4 regions of the Cronobacter malonaticus LMG 23826 genome follow, and region 2 is predicted to be linked to each of the others. Evidence: predicted binding sites of a transcription regulator. Region 2 holds the regulator's gene; each other region holds the start of a gene.
The links. Region 2 encodes sigma-54, which starts transcription at its own class of promoters, with help from an activator protein. Its sites were predicted from a motif close to GTTGGCACANNTTTCGCTNT; they were not measured.
Positions count from the first base shown of each region.

Region 1: hypA (hydrogenase maturation nickel metallochaperone HypA) is a predicted target of sigma-54. The motif match lies at 1,295-1,314, and genes of this name have one in related genera.
Region 3: glnA (glutamate--ammonia ligase) is a predicted target of sigma-54. The motif match lies at 1,669-1,688, and genes of this name have one in related genera.
Region 4: AFK66_RS01195 (gamma carbonic anhydrase family protein) is a predicted target of sigma-54. The motif match lies at 1,416-1,435, and genes of this name have one in related genera.

Region 1 is NZ_CP013940.1:2,266,099-2,269,184, forward strand. Features, by position in the region: gene AFK66_RS10735 (4Fe-4S dicluster domain-containing protein) at 1-574, opposite strand, end outside; gene hycA (formate hydrogenlyase regulator HycA) at 657-1,121, opposite strand; gene hypA (hydrogenase maturation nickel metallochaperone HypA) at 1,355-1,705, shown strand; gene hypB (hydrogenase nickel incorporation protein HypB) at 1,709-2,581, shown strand; gene AFK66_RS10755 (HypC/HybG/HupF family hydrogenase formation chaperone) at 2,572-2,850, shown strand; gene hypD (hydrogenase formation protein HypD) at 2,850-3,086, shown strand, end outside.
Region 2 is NZ_CP013940.1:3,709,932-3,713,017, reverse strand. Features, by position in the region: gene rapZ (RNase adapter RapZ) at 1-45, opposite strand, end outside; gene ptsN (PTS IIA-like nitrogen regulatory protein PtsN) at 110-595, opposite strand; gene hpf (ribosome hibernation promoting factor) at 678-965, opposite strand; gene rpoN (RNA polymerase factor sigma-54) at 988-2,427, opposite strand; gene lptB (LPS export ABC transporter ATP-binding protein) at 2,523-3,086, opposite strand, start outside.
Region 3 is NZ_CP013940.1:4,073,530-4,076,615, reverse strand. Features, by position in the region: gene glnA (glutamate--ammonia ligase) at 172-1,581, opposite strand; gene typA (ribosome-dependent GTPase TypA) at 1,960-3,086, shown strand, end outside.
Region 4 is NZ_CP013940.1:245,265-248,350, forward strand. Features, by position in the region: gene aroE (shikimate dehydrogenase) at 1-353, shown strand, start outside; gene AFK66_RS01190 (DUF1488 family protein) at 350-607, shown strand; gene AFK66_RS01195 (gamma carbonic anhydrase family protein) at 583-1,140, opposite strand; rRNA gene AFK66_RS01200 (16S ribosomal RNA) at 1,617-3,086, shown strand, end outside.

The sequences.
Region 1 (3,086 bases), 1.4 Mb from region 2:
ATAAATCGCCGAGGTCGGCGTTAATGGTCAGCTCGCGTTTGCGGCGGCTGGCGCGGGCGATGTCGTGGTTATCGACAAGCTTCAGCGCACCGGTCGGGCAGGTACGTATGCAGGCCGGGCCGTCCGCGTCGAACTGGCAGAGATCGCACTTCACCGCCACGGCGCGCACGCCTGGCGTCCAGTCGAGAAACGCGCCGACGCGCGCAGGCGCAGGCGGTGCGGGCGGGGCTTTCGGGCTGTTGACGTTGGCCGGGATATGCAGCGGGCGGCTGCCGGAGAATTCAATCGCGCCGAACGGACAGGCGATGCCGCAGAGTTTGCAGCTCACGCACAGGCTTTCGTTGAGCTGAATCGCCCCCGCCTCGCGGGTAATGGCGTTCACCGGACAGACCTGCGCGCAGGGCGCGTCTTCGCAGTGGTGGCACAGCTGCGGGGCGGAATCTTTTTGGTTACGCATAACCGTCAGGCGCGGCCTGGATTGCAGTCCATGCAGGCGGTGCGTCTCTGAACAGGCGGCCTCGCAGGTGTGGCAGCCGATGCAGAGCGTGGAGTCGGCAATGATAAAACGGTTCACCAGGTGTTCCTCAGGTGATGGACATTTTTGACGAAAAGTGACGACGACGGACGATTTCGACAGTCGGCGACACCTCGCCCGGTTAATGTGACGACGTGTTGCCTGCCGCCAGGATCTCGCTGATGCGCAGCGGCGCGTCGTGCTGCACGGCGTCATAGAGCCCGTCGACCAGCGCGCCGATTTTGTCGAGGTAGTGCGCCAGCACGCGCTCGCGGTCGCGGATATCCACCGCGCCATCCAGCAGGCCTTTTGCGTCGAGCTGCGCGGTGGCGAGCAGCGTCTCTTCGCTGCCGTCGCGGCGGGCTATCAGGTAGTTAATGGTGCGGCAGTGAAAGCCTTCGGCCTGCTCCACGCGGATGGCGAAGTGCTCAAAAAGAAAGAAGCACAGCCCGTTTTGCGGCTCGCAGCCGAGCGAGTGATGCAGCTTCTGGCGCGACAGCGTAATGGCCTGGACCAGCGTATTGCAGTAGGTGTGCCAGTGCGCCTGTAACGCGCGGTGTCGGTCGGCGATAAATTCCGCCTTCTGGCTAAGTTCGGACAGGATCATAGTGGTTAGCTCATTTAACAGAGATAACCGTCTTTAGCAGGAACCATGCCATTTTTTAATTAACTGTTTTTAAATGGTTTATTCTGAAACGTCATATCACGCCGCCTGTCATGACATGTCATTTCGACAGCCTCGACACCCGCAGCGACAGCCTCCCGCAACCTTTCTCCCGCGCTGGCATCGTTATTGCATTGCCTGTGGCATTCGCAAGCGCAAAACGTACCGGAGGCGTTATGCACGAACTCACCCTCTGCCAGCGGGCAGCAGAAATCATTGAACAGCAGGCGCAGCAGCTTGGCGCACGAAAAGTTACCGGCGTATGGCTGGAAATCGGCGCGTTCTCCTGCGTTGAGCGCAGCGCGCTGGAGTTTTGCTTTGAGCTGGCGTGCCGCGACACCCGCGCCGAAGGCTGCGCGCTGCATTTAAGCCAGCAGGAGGCGCAGTGCTGGTGCCCGCAGTGCCAGCGCAACGTTCAGTTGCTCACGACGCTGGTACGCCGATGCCCGCATTGCCACAGCGCGGATTTGCGCATCGATGCCAATGACAGCGTGCAAATCAAGCGTCTCGAAATAGAACAGGAGTAGAAGATGTGTACGACCTGCGGTTGCCAGCACGGCAACCTTTATATAGAAGGCGATGAGCACAACCCGCATTCGCCGTTTCGCGCCGCCCCTTTTGCCGCCGCCCCGCGCGCGGTAGCGCCCATCTCAACAATAAACCTGAACACGTTTACGCCTGACGAGACACCGGATGGCTCACTCAACTACGGCCACGGCGAGGCGGGCACCCATGCGCCCGGCTTAAGCCAGCGCAAAATGGTGGAGATTGAAATCAACGTGCTCGATAAAAACAACCAGATTGCGCAGCGCAACCGCCAGCGGCTGGCCGCGCGCGGCCAGCTGGCGCTGAACCTGGTCTCCAGCCCCGGCTCCGGCAAAACGACGCTGCTCACCGAGACCCTCAAACGCCTGCGCGACACTACGCCCTGCGCCGTTATCGAAGGCGATCAGCAGACGGTAAACGACGCCGAGCGCATTCGCGCTACCGGCACCCCGGCGATTCAGGTCAATACCGGCAAAGGCTGTCATCTCGACGCGCAGATGGTAGAGGACGCGATGGCGCGCCTGCCGCTTGCCGATAACGGCGTGCTGTTTATTGAAAACGTCGGCAACCTGGTCTGCCCGGCGGGGTTTGATCTCGGCGAGCGTCACAAAGTGGCGGTGCTCTCGGTAACCGAGGGCGAAGATAAGCCGCTCAAGTACCCGCATATGTTCGCCGCCGCCTCGCTGATGCTGCTCAATAAAATCGATCTGCTGCCGTACCTGAACTTCGACGTTGAAAAATGCATGGCGTACGCGCGCGAGGTCAACCCGAACATCACTATCCTGCTGGTTTCCGCCACGCGCGGCGACGGCATGAGCGCGTGGCTCGCCTGGCTGGAGGAACAGCGATGTGCATAGGCATTCCGGGGCAAATCTGTGAACTGCTCGCAGGCAACCTCGCGCGCGTCGAGGTGTGCGGCGTACGGCGCGACGTCGATTTAACGCTGGTGGGCACGCATGACGAGAACGGCCAGCCGCGCCTCGGCCAGTGGGTGCTGGTGCATGTCGGTTTCGCCATGAGCCTGATTAACGAGCGCGAGGCGCGCGAGACGCTGGAGGCGCTGCAAACGATGTTTGAAGTAGAGCCGGATGTCGGCGCGCTGCTGTATGGCGAGGAGAACCGCTGATGCGTTATGTCGATGAGTACCGCAACCCGGAACGGGTGCTGCGCCTGATTGACCGGCTGTGCGAGCGCGCGCCGCGCTTAAGCCACACGGCGCAGAAACCGCTGCGCATTATGGAGGTGTGCGGCGGGCACACCCACGCCATTTTTAAATTCGGCCTCGACCGCCTGCTGCCCGAAAATATCGAGTTTATCCACGGCCCCGGCTGCCCGGTCTGCGTGTTGCCGATGGGACGCATC
Region 2 (3,086 bases):
CGATTTCCCTGACCCTGAACGTCCACTGACGATCATCAGAACCATCTGCTGTTTCTCCACACTTCAGACCGGGTAACCGGTGCCTCCTGGATTGTGCCTGTCGGCACGGTCATTCATTCTCTTCACTGGTTTCAGTGATTATCTGGTAAAGCTCCTCATCGCTTTGCGCGGCGCGCAGGCGGCGGCAAATCGTTTTGTCCGCCAGCCGCTTCGCCACCAGAGAGAGCGTATGCAGATGCGTTTTGGTTTGATCCGCCGGCACCAGCAGCGCAAAGAGTAGATCGACGGGCTGGTTATCAATGGCGTCGAAAGGGATAGGCGTTTCGAGCTGGACGAAAACGCCAACGGCGCGCAGCGTATCTTCTTCGAGCTTGCCGTGAGGAATGGCGATGCCGTTGCCGATACCGGTGCTGCCCATCCGCTCACGGGTGAGAATCGCTTCAAAAACGACCTGAGGCGGCAGGCTGAGCTGCTTTGCCGCCAGCTCGCTGATAATTTCCAGGGCGCGCTTTTTGCTCTGGCAGTGTACGCCGCTGCGGGTGCATTCCTGGTTCAAAACATTGCTCAATGGCAGAGCCGAATCATTATTCATCATAATTTCACCTAAGCGTTTTCTGGTGCGACGGCTCACGGCACGGGCCGCGAGCCGCCGATGTCCCAGCGAAACGCCCGGACAATTAATGTTGTTTCAGTTTATCTTTATGTTTAGTGAGCTGCCGCGCCAGTTTATCAATCAAACCGTCAATAGCGGCGTACATATCCTGCCCTTCCGAACTGGCATGCAGCTCCCCGCCGTTCACATGCAGGGTGGCGTCGGCGACCTGCGTCACCTTTTCCACCTTCAGCACAATATAGACCTGGTTAATCCTTTCGAAATACTGCTCCAGCTTGGCGAACTTGGTGTTAACGAACTCGCGCAACGCTTCAGTGATTTCGACGTTATGTCCTGTGATGTTGAGCTGCATAGTGTCTTCCTTATCGGTTGAGTCAGACCAGCTGTTTGCGCTGGTTTGACGGCGGTATGGATAAAGATTCTCGATACTTCGCAACGGTACGGCGGGCCACCATGATCCCCTGTTCTGACAGCATAGACGTTAGCTTGCTGTCGCTTAAGGGTTTCGCGGGGTTTTCCGCTGCAATCAACTTTTTCACCAGCGCGCGGATGGCCGTGGACGAGGCTTCGCCGCCGCCCTCGGTGTTCACGTGGCTTGAGAAAAAATACTTTAATTCAAAGATGCCGCGCGGGCTGTGCAGATATTTTTGCGTGGTGACGCGCGAGATGGTGGATTCGTGCATCTCGACCGCCTGCGCGATATCCGCCAGCACCATCGGCTTCATATACTCTTCGCCCTGTTCAAAGAACGCCTGCTGCTGTTCGACGATACAGCGGCTGACGCGCAGCAGCGTGTCGTTACGGCTCTCCAGGCTTTTGATAAGCCATCTGGCTTCCTGGAGATTGCTGCGGATGAACTGGCTGTCGGATTCATTACGCGCGCTGCCCGACATGGCGGCGTACTGCTGATTGATTTTGAGCCGGGGAATACTGTCGGCGTTAAGCTCGACCGTCCAGCGGCCGTTATGCTTGCGCACCAGGACATCGGGAATAACATATTCCGGCTCGCCGGTCTGGATCGACTGGCCGGGGCGCGGATCGAGTGACTGGATCAGATTGACCGCTTCTTTGAGCACATCTTCTTTAAGGCGCGTGACGCGCATCAGGCTGCGGAAATCATGGTTGGCCAGAAGGTCAAGGTGATCGCTCACTATCTGGCGCGCCTGCGCAAGAAAAGGCGTTTCGGCGCTAAACTGCGAGAGCTGGATCAACAGGCAGTCGCGCAGATCCCGGGCGGCGACGCCAACCGGATCGAAACGCTGAACGCGCTTAAGCACGGCTTCGATCTCTTCGAGGCCGATATCGCCATCGCTGTCGCCCATGCCGTCGAGAATATCCTGCACCGTCACGGTGAGGTAGCCAGTGTCGTCCACCGCATCGACGATCGCTGTGGCAATGGCGCGATCGGTATCGGAAAACGGCGTCAGCTCCACCTGCCACATCAGGTAATCCTGCAGGCTCTGGGTGGTTTCGCCCTGGTAGACAGGAAGTTCGTCGTCGATATAGTCGGTGCCGGTGCCTGAAGGCGTGCCCGCGGTGTAGATTTCGTCCCAGCTGGCGTCAAGCGGCAGCTCGTCCGGCATCTCTTTTTGCTCCAGCGCTTCGGCGGTGTCCAGCCCTTCGCTGTCCTGCGTTTCCTGAGTGGCAATTTCGTCGTGAATGTCGGTTTGTTCAAGCAGGGGATTACTCTCCAGCGCCTGTTGCAGCTCCTGCTGAAGCTCCAGCGTGGACAATTGCAACAAGCGAATGGCCTGCTGCAACTGCGGCGTCATGGCGAGCTGTTGGCTAAGCCTTAGTTGCAAACCTTGCTTCATATTCAGAGCAAAAATCCTCAGGTGTAAACGTCAAAATGACCTGTGCGGCAGGGCGCGCCGGGTCGCGCGCCGTTTCTGCCTGTTGCTCTACCCTATCAGAGTCTGAACTCTTCCCCAAGGTATACGCGTTTAACCTGTTCGTCCTGCAGGATTTCATCAGGCGTGCCGTGGGCGATAAGGTGGCCCTGGCTTACGATGTAGGCGCGTTCGCAGACGGCCAGCGTCTCACGCACGTTGTGGTCGGTAATCAGCACGCCGAGGCCGCTGTCGCGCAGATGCTCGATAATGCGTTTGATGTCGATAACCGAAATCGGGTCGACGCCGGCGAAGGGTTCATCCAGCAGGATAAATTTTGGGTTCGCGGCCAGCGCGCGGGCGATCTCGACGCGACGGCGTTCACCGCCGGAAAGCGACTGACCGAGGCTGTCGCGCAGATGGTCGATGTGGAACTCTTCCATCAGCTCTTTGGCGCGATCTTCACGCTGCTCGGTGCTGAGATCGTCGCGAATCTGCAGGACGGCCATCAGGTTGTCATAGACGCTCAGGCGGCGGAAGATCGACGCCTCCTGCGGCAGATAGCCGATACCGCGACGCGCGCGGGCGTGCAGTGGCAGCAGACTGATATTTTCATCATCAATGATGATATCGCCCGCGTCGCG
Region 3 (3,086 bases), 360 kb from region 2:
TTAGTGCATTATAGCGTTTTAACGCTAAAAAGGGCGTTAAAACCGGTTTCGGATGGTGAAAAAAGCCCATCCGAAGATGGGCTAAAGTTTCCACGGCAACAAAAAAACATTCGCGGATTTCACGCAGTGGCGACAACCTGAAATCCGCTGGCTATCAACATCAATAAATCATTACACGCTGTAGTAGAGTTCGAACTCTACCGGGTGCGGCGTCATGCGAACGCGGTCGTTCTCTTCGATACGCAGCGCGATGTAAGCATCGATCGCATCGTCAGTGAACACGCCGCCTGCGGTCAGGAACTCGCGGTCTGCGTCCAGCGCCTGCAGGGCTTCTTCCAGAGAGCCGGCAACCTGCGGGATCTCTTTCGCTTCTTCCGGCGGCAGGTCATACAGGTTTTTGTCCATCGCTTCGCCCGGGTGGATCTTGTTCTTGATGCCGTCGAGACCGGCCATCAGCAGGGCTGCGAAGCACAGGTACGGGTTAGCCGCCGGGTCCGGGAAGCGCACTTCGATACGACGCGCTTTCGGAGACGCAACCACCGGGATACGGATAGACGCAGAGCGGTTACGCGCGGAGTAAGCCAGCATCACCGGCGCTTCGTAGCCCGGAACCAGACGCTTGTAAGAGTTGGTGGTCGGGTTAGACAGGGCGTTGATGGCTTTGGCGTGTTTGATTACGCCGCCGATGTAATACAGCGCCTGCTCAGACAGACCCGCATATTTGTCGCCAGAGAACAGGTTGGTGCCGTTCTTGGACAGAGACATGTGGCAGTGCATACCGGAGCCGTTATCGCCGAACATCGGTTTCGGCATAAAGGTCGCGGTTTTGCCGAAGCGGTGCGCGACGTTATGCACGACATATTTGTAGATCTGAATTTCGTCCGCTTTCTTGGTCATGGTATTGAAGCGGGTTGCCACTTCGTTCTGACCGGCGGTGGCCACTTCGTGGTGGTGCGCTTCAACGACCAGGCCCATCTCTTCCATGGTCAGACACATTACAGAACGGATGTCCTGAGAAGAGTCAACCGGCGGAACCGGGAAGTAACCGCCTTTCACGCCCGGACGGTGGCCTTTGTTGCCGCCTTCGTATTTGGTGGAGGAGTTCCACGCACCTTCGATGTCGTCAATCGCGACATGGGAGCCAGAAATGGAGCTGCCGAAGCGGATGTCGTCAAACAGGAAGAACTCAGGTTCCGGCCCGAACAGGACAGTGTCCGCGATGCCGGTGGAGCGCAGATACTCTTCAGCGCGCTTGGCGATGGAGCGCGGGTCGCGATCGTAGCCCTGCATGGTGCCCGGCTCGAGGATGTCGCAACGAATAATCAGGGTCGGTTCTTCGTAGAACGGGTCAATGACAGCGGTGGAGGCGTCCGGCATCAGCACCATGTCAGATTCATTGATGCCTTTCCAGCCACCGATGGAAGAGCCATCGAACATTTTACCTTCTTCGAAGAAGTCGGCGTTCACCTGGTGGGCTGGGATGGTGACGTGCTGTTCTTTACCTTTAGTATCAGTGAAGCGCAGATCCACAAACTTCACTTCATGTTCATTCAGCATCGTCAGAACGTGTTCAGCGGACATACTTAACTCTCCCGGATTTGTCATTGTCGTCGTGGTAACGAGGTATTCAGTACTTATTAAAATTGGCGTTGCCGCCCTGAATTCTTTAAAGCGAAATCTGTGCCAACTTTCAAATTCCCCCAAAAAGGCGCTATGATGCGCGTCATAGTGCAAAAGGGCTGCACCACGATGGAGAGATTGCACCAATATAGTGCCTGTGTGTAAAAAACAAGCACTGTGTTGGTGCAATTTACGTTTAATAGCCCTTTTACCGCTGCGTGAAAAGGATCACAAAGCCTGGCGACAACACTTGTTTGCGTCAGATGATTGTGATCCTGTTTAGTCCTTCGATTAATACGTGTACAATAACGCGCTATTTCTAATGCCTGAGGCAAAGTTGTGATCGAAAAATTGCGTAACATCGCCATCATTGCGCACGTTGACCATGGTAAAACGACCCTGGTTGACAAGCTGCTGCAGCAATCCGGTACGTTCGACGAGCGTGCTGAAACTCAAGAGCGCGTGATGGACTCCAACGATTTGGAGAAAGAGCGTGGGATTACCATCCTCGCGAAAAACACCGCGATCAAATGGAATGATTACCGTATCAATATTGTTGATACCCCAGGGCACGCCGACTTCGGTGGTGAAGTTGAACGTGTAATGTCCATGGTTGATTCCGTGCTGCTGGTGGTTGACGCATTTGACGGCCCCATGCCGCAAACGCGCTTCGTGACCAAGAAAGCATTTGCCCATGGCCTGAAACCTATCGTGGTTATCAACAAAGTTGACCGTCCGGGCGCGCGTCCTGACTGGGTTGTGGATCAGGTGTTCGACCTGTTCGTGAACCTCGACGCGACCGACGAACAGCTGGACTTCCCTATCGTTTACGCGTCCGCGCTGAACGGTATCGCAGGTCTGGACCACTCTGATATGGCGGAAGACATGACCCCGCTGTACCAGGCGATCGTCGACCATGTACCGGCACCGGACGTTGACCTCGACGGCCCGCTGCAGATGCAGATCTCCCAGCTGGACTACAACAACTACGTTGGCGTCATCGGCATCGGCCGCATCAAACGCGGTAAAGTGAAGCCGAACCAGCAGGTCACTATCATCGATAGCGAAGGCAAAACCCGTAACGGTAAAGTCGGTAAAGTGCTGGGCCACCTGGGTCTGGAACGTATCGATACCGATCTGGCGGAAGCTGGCGATATCATCGCTATCACCGGTCTTGGCGAGCTGAACATCTCCGACACCATCTGCGATCCGCAGAATGTCGAAGCGCTGCCGGCGCTGTCCGTTGACGAGCCGACCGTTTCTATGTACTTCAACGTCAACACCTCTCCGTTCTGCGGTAAAGAAGGTAAATACGTTACCTCTCGTCAGATCCTTGACCGTCTGAACAAAGAGCTGGTGCACAACGTGGCACTGCGCGTTGAAGAAACCGAAGACGCTGACGCGTTCCGCGTGTCTGGTCGTGGCGAACTGCACCTGTCTGTTCTTATCGAAAACATGCGTCGTGA
Region 4 (3,086 bases), 830 kb from region 2:
AGGAACTGGCGACGCTCTTCAGTCATACCGGTAGTGTCAACGCCATTGCACTTACCGATCTGGCGGATCATGAGTTCGATCTCATTATTAATGCCACTTCCAGCGGGATTCATGGCGAGATCCCGGCGCTTCCGCCTTCGCTGCCTGGTAAAACAACGATGTGCTATGACATGTTCTATCAGAAAGGACTGACGCCTTTTCTTGCATGGTGTCAGGCGCAGGGCGCAACGCAACTGGCTGACGGGCTTGGAATGCTGGTGGGCCAGGCAGCGCACGCGGTTCTGCTCTGGCATGGTGTCCTGCCGGAGGTAGTGCCTGTCATTGAGAAGCTCAGGCAGGAGCTGGCGCAATGAACCAGGCAATTCAGTTCCCGGATCGTGAACACTGGGATGAGCAGCGGCAGGCGATTTGTTTTCCGGCGCTGGTGCGTGGAATAGTGCTCACCTGTGCCATTCCGCAGTCTGTGCTGGTGGCCCGTTTTTCAGGCACGTCGCCCGAAGAATGGATAGCTGCTTTCCGTCAGCATCGCTGGGACCTTGAAGAAGAGGCTGAGCAGCTAATCGCTGCTCAGGCAGAGGACGATCAGGGTTGGGTTTGGCTTTCCTGAGCCAGATATTCATCTTTCCACTTCACATAATTGTTTGCCGAGTAGCGCAACCCTTCAAGCTCTGTGTCTTTTAATTGGCGAATCTGTTTTACCGGGCTGCCGAGATAAAGGTAGCCGCTTTCCAGACGCTTATTCTGCGGCACCAGACTTCCCGCCCCTATCATTACGTCATCTTCTATAACGGCACCGTCAAGCACGATCGATCCCATACCGACCAGGACGCGATTGCCAATAGTGCAGCCATGCAGCATCACTTTATGCCCAACGGTAACATCTTCACCAATAATTAACGGATTACCCTCGGGGTTATAAGAAGACTTATGGGTAACGTGCAATACGCTGCCATCCTGAATATTAGTGCGCGTGCCAACCGCAACGTAATTAACGTCGCCCCGGATCACCACAAGGGGCCAGACGCCGACATCGTCAGCCAGTCTCACATCGCCAATCACCACGCTTGAGCTATCAACCATCACTCGCTGGCCTGTGGTCGGGAAGGTGTTTTTATACGGACGTAATACAGAAGAAGACATGCTCGCCTCGTTTTCTTATCAATCGTAAGAAGACTTTGGTTGGATTCTGGCGGCTGTGCAAGCGCAAATGTGTCTGTTCGTTGAGCAGATCGCGCGGGATCGCAACAATAAGAATGAAAAAACAGCAGTTGAAAGAAAAGATCGAAAAAAGGGTTGTGCTGAAAACTGAGATCCCTATAATGCGCCTCCATCGAGACGGCAATGTGAAGCACTTCACGAAATAGCCGGCGCGATGAGAGAAAAATCCTGAAATTAAGGGTTGACTCTGAAAGAGGAAAGCGTAATATACGCCACCTCGCGACAGCAGGCCGAAAGGCGCGTCGCACTGCTCTTTAACAATTTATCAGACAATCTGTGTGGGCACTCGGGGCATTGATATCTTAACGTCTACGGACGATAAACGAATATCAAGTCTCAAGTGAACAACAGTTAATTCATTACGAACTAACAGTTTAATTCTTTGAGCATCAGACTTTTAATTGAAGAGTTTGATCATGGCTCAGATTGAACGCTGGCGGCAGGCCTAACACATGCAAGTCGAACGGTAACAGGGAGCAGCTTGCTGCTTCGCTGACGAGTGGCGGACGGGTGAGTAATGTCTGGGAAACTGCCTGATGGAGGGGGATAACTACTGGAAACGGTAGCTAATACCGCATAACGTCTTCGGACCAAAGTGGGGGACCTTCGGGCCTCATGCCATCAGATGTGCCCAGATGGGATTAGCTAGTAGGTGGGGTAACGGCTCACCTAGGCGACGATCCCTAGCTGGTCTGAGAGGATGACCAGCCACACTGGAACTGAGACACGGTCCAGACTCCTACGGGAGGCAGCAGTGGGGAATATTGCACAATGGGCGCAAGCCTGATGCAGCCATGCCGCGTGTATGAAGAAGGCCTTCGGGTTGTAAAGTACTTTCAGCGGGGAGGAAGGCGTTGTGGTTAATAACCACAGCGATTGACGTTACCCGCAGAAGAAGCACCGGCTAACTCCGTGCCAGCAGCCGCGGTAATACGGAGGGTGCAAGCGTTAATCGGAATTACTGGGCGTAAAGCGCACGCAGGCGGTTGATTAAGTCAGATGTGAAATCCCCGGGCTCAACCTGGGAACTGCATTTGAAACTGGTCAGCTTGAGTCTCGTAGAGGGGGGTAGAATTCCAGGTGTAGCGGTGAAATGCGTAGAGATCTGGAGGAATACCGGTGGCGAAGGCGGCCCCCTGGACGAAGACTGACGCTCAGGTGCGAAAGCGTGGGGAGCAAACAGGATTAGATACCCTGGTAGTCCACGCCGTAAACGATGTCGACTTGGAGGTTGTGCCCTTGAGGCGTGGCTTCCGGAGCTAACGCGTTAAGTCGACCGCCTGGGGAGTACGGCCGCAAGGTTAAAACTCAAATGAATTGACGGGGGCCCGCACAAGCGGTGGAGCATGTGGTTTAATTCGATGCAACGCGAAGAACCTTACCTGGTCTTGACATCCAGAGAATCCTGCAGAGATGCGGGAGTGCCTTCGGGAACTCTGAGACAGGTGCTGCATGGCTGTCGTCAGCTCGTGTTGTGAAATGTTGGGTTAAGTCCCGCAACGAGCGCAACCCTTATCCTTTGTTGCCAGCGGTTCGGCCGGGAACTCAAAGGAGACTGCCGGTGATAAACCGGAGGAAGGTGGGGATGACGTCAAGTCATCATGGCCCTTACGACCAGGGCTACACACGTGCTACAATGGCGCATACAAAGAGAAGCGACCTCGCGAGAGCAAGCGGACCTCATAAAGTGCGTCGTAGTCCGGATTGGAGTCTGCAACTCGACTCCATGAAGTCGGAATCGCTAGTAATCGTGGATCAGAATGCCACGGTGAATACGTTCCCGGGCCTTGTACACACCGCCCGTCACACCATGGGAGTGGGTTGCAAAAGAAGTAGGTAGCTTAACCTTCGGGAGGGCGCTTACCACT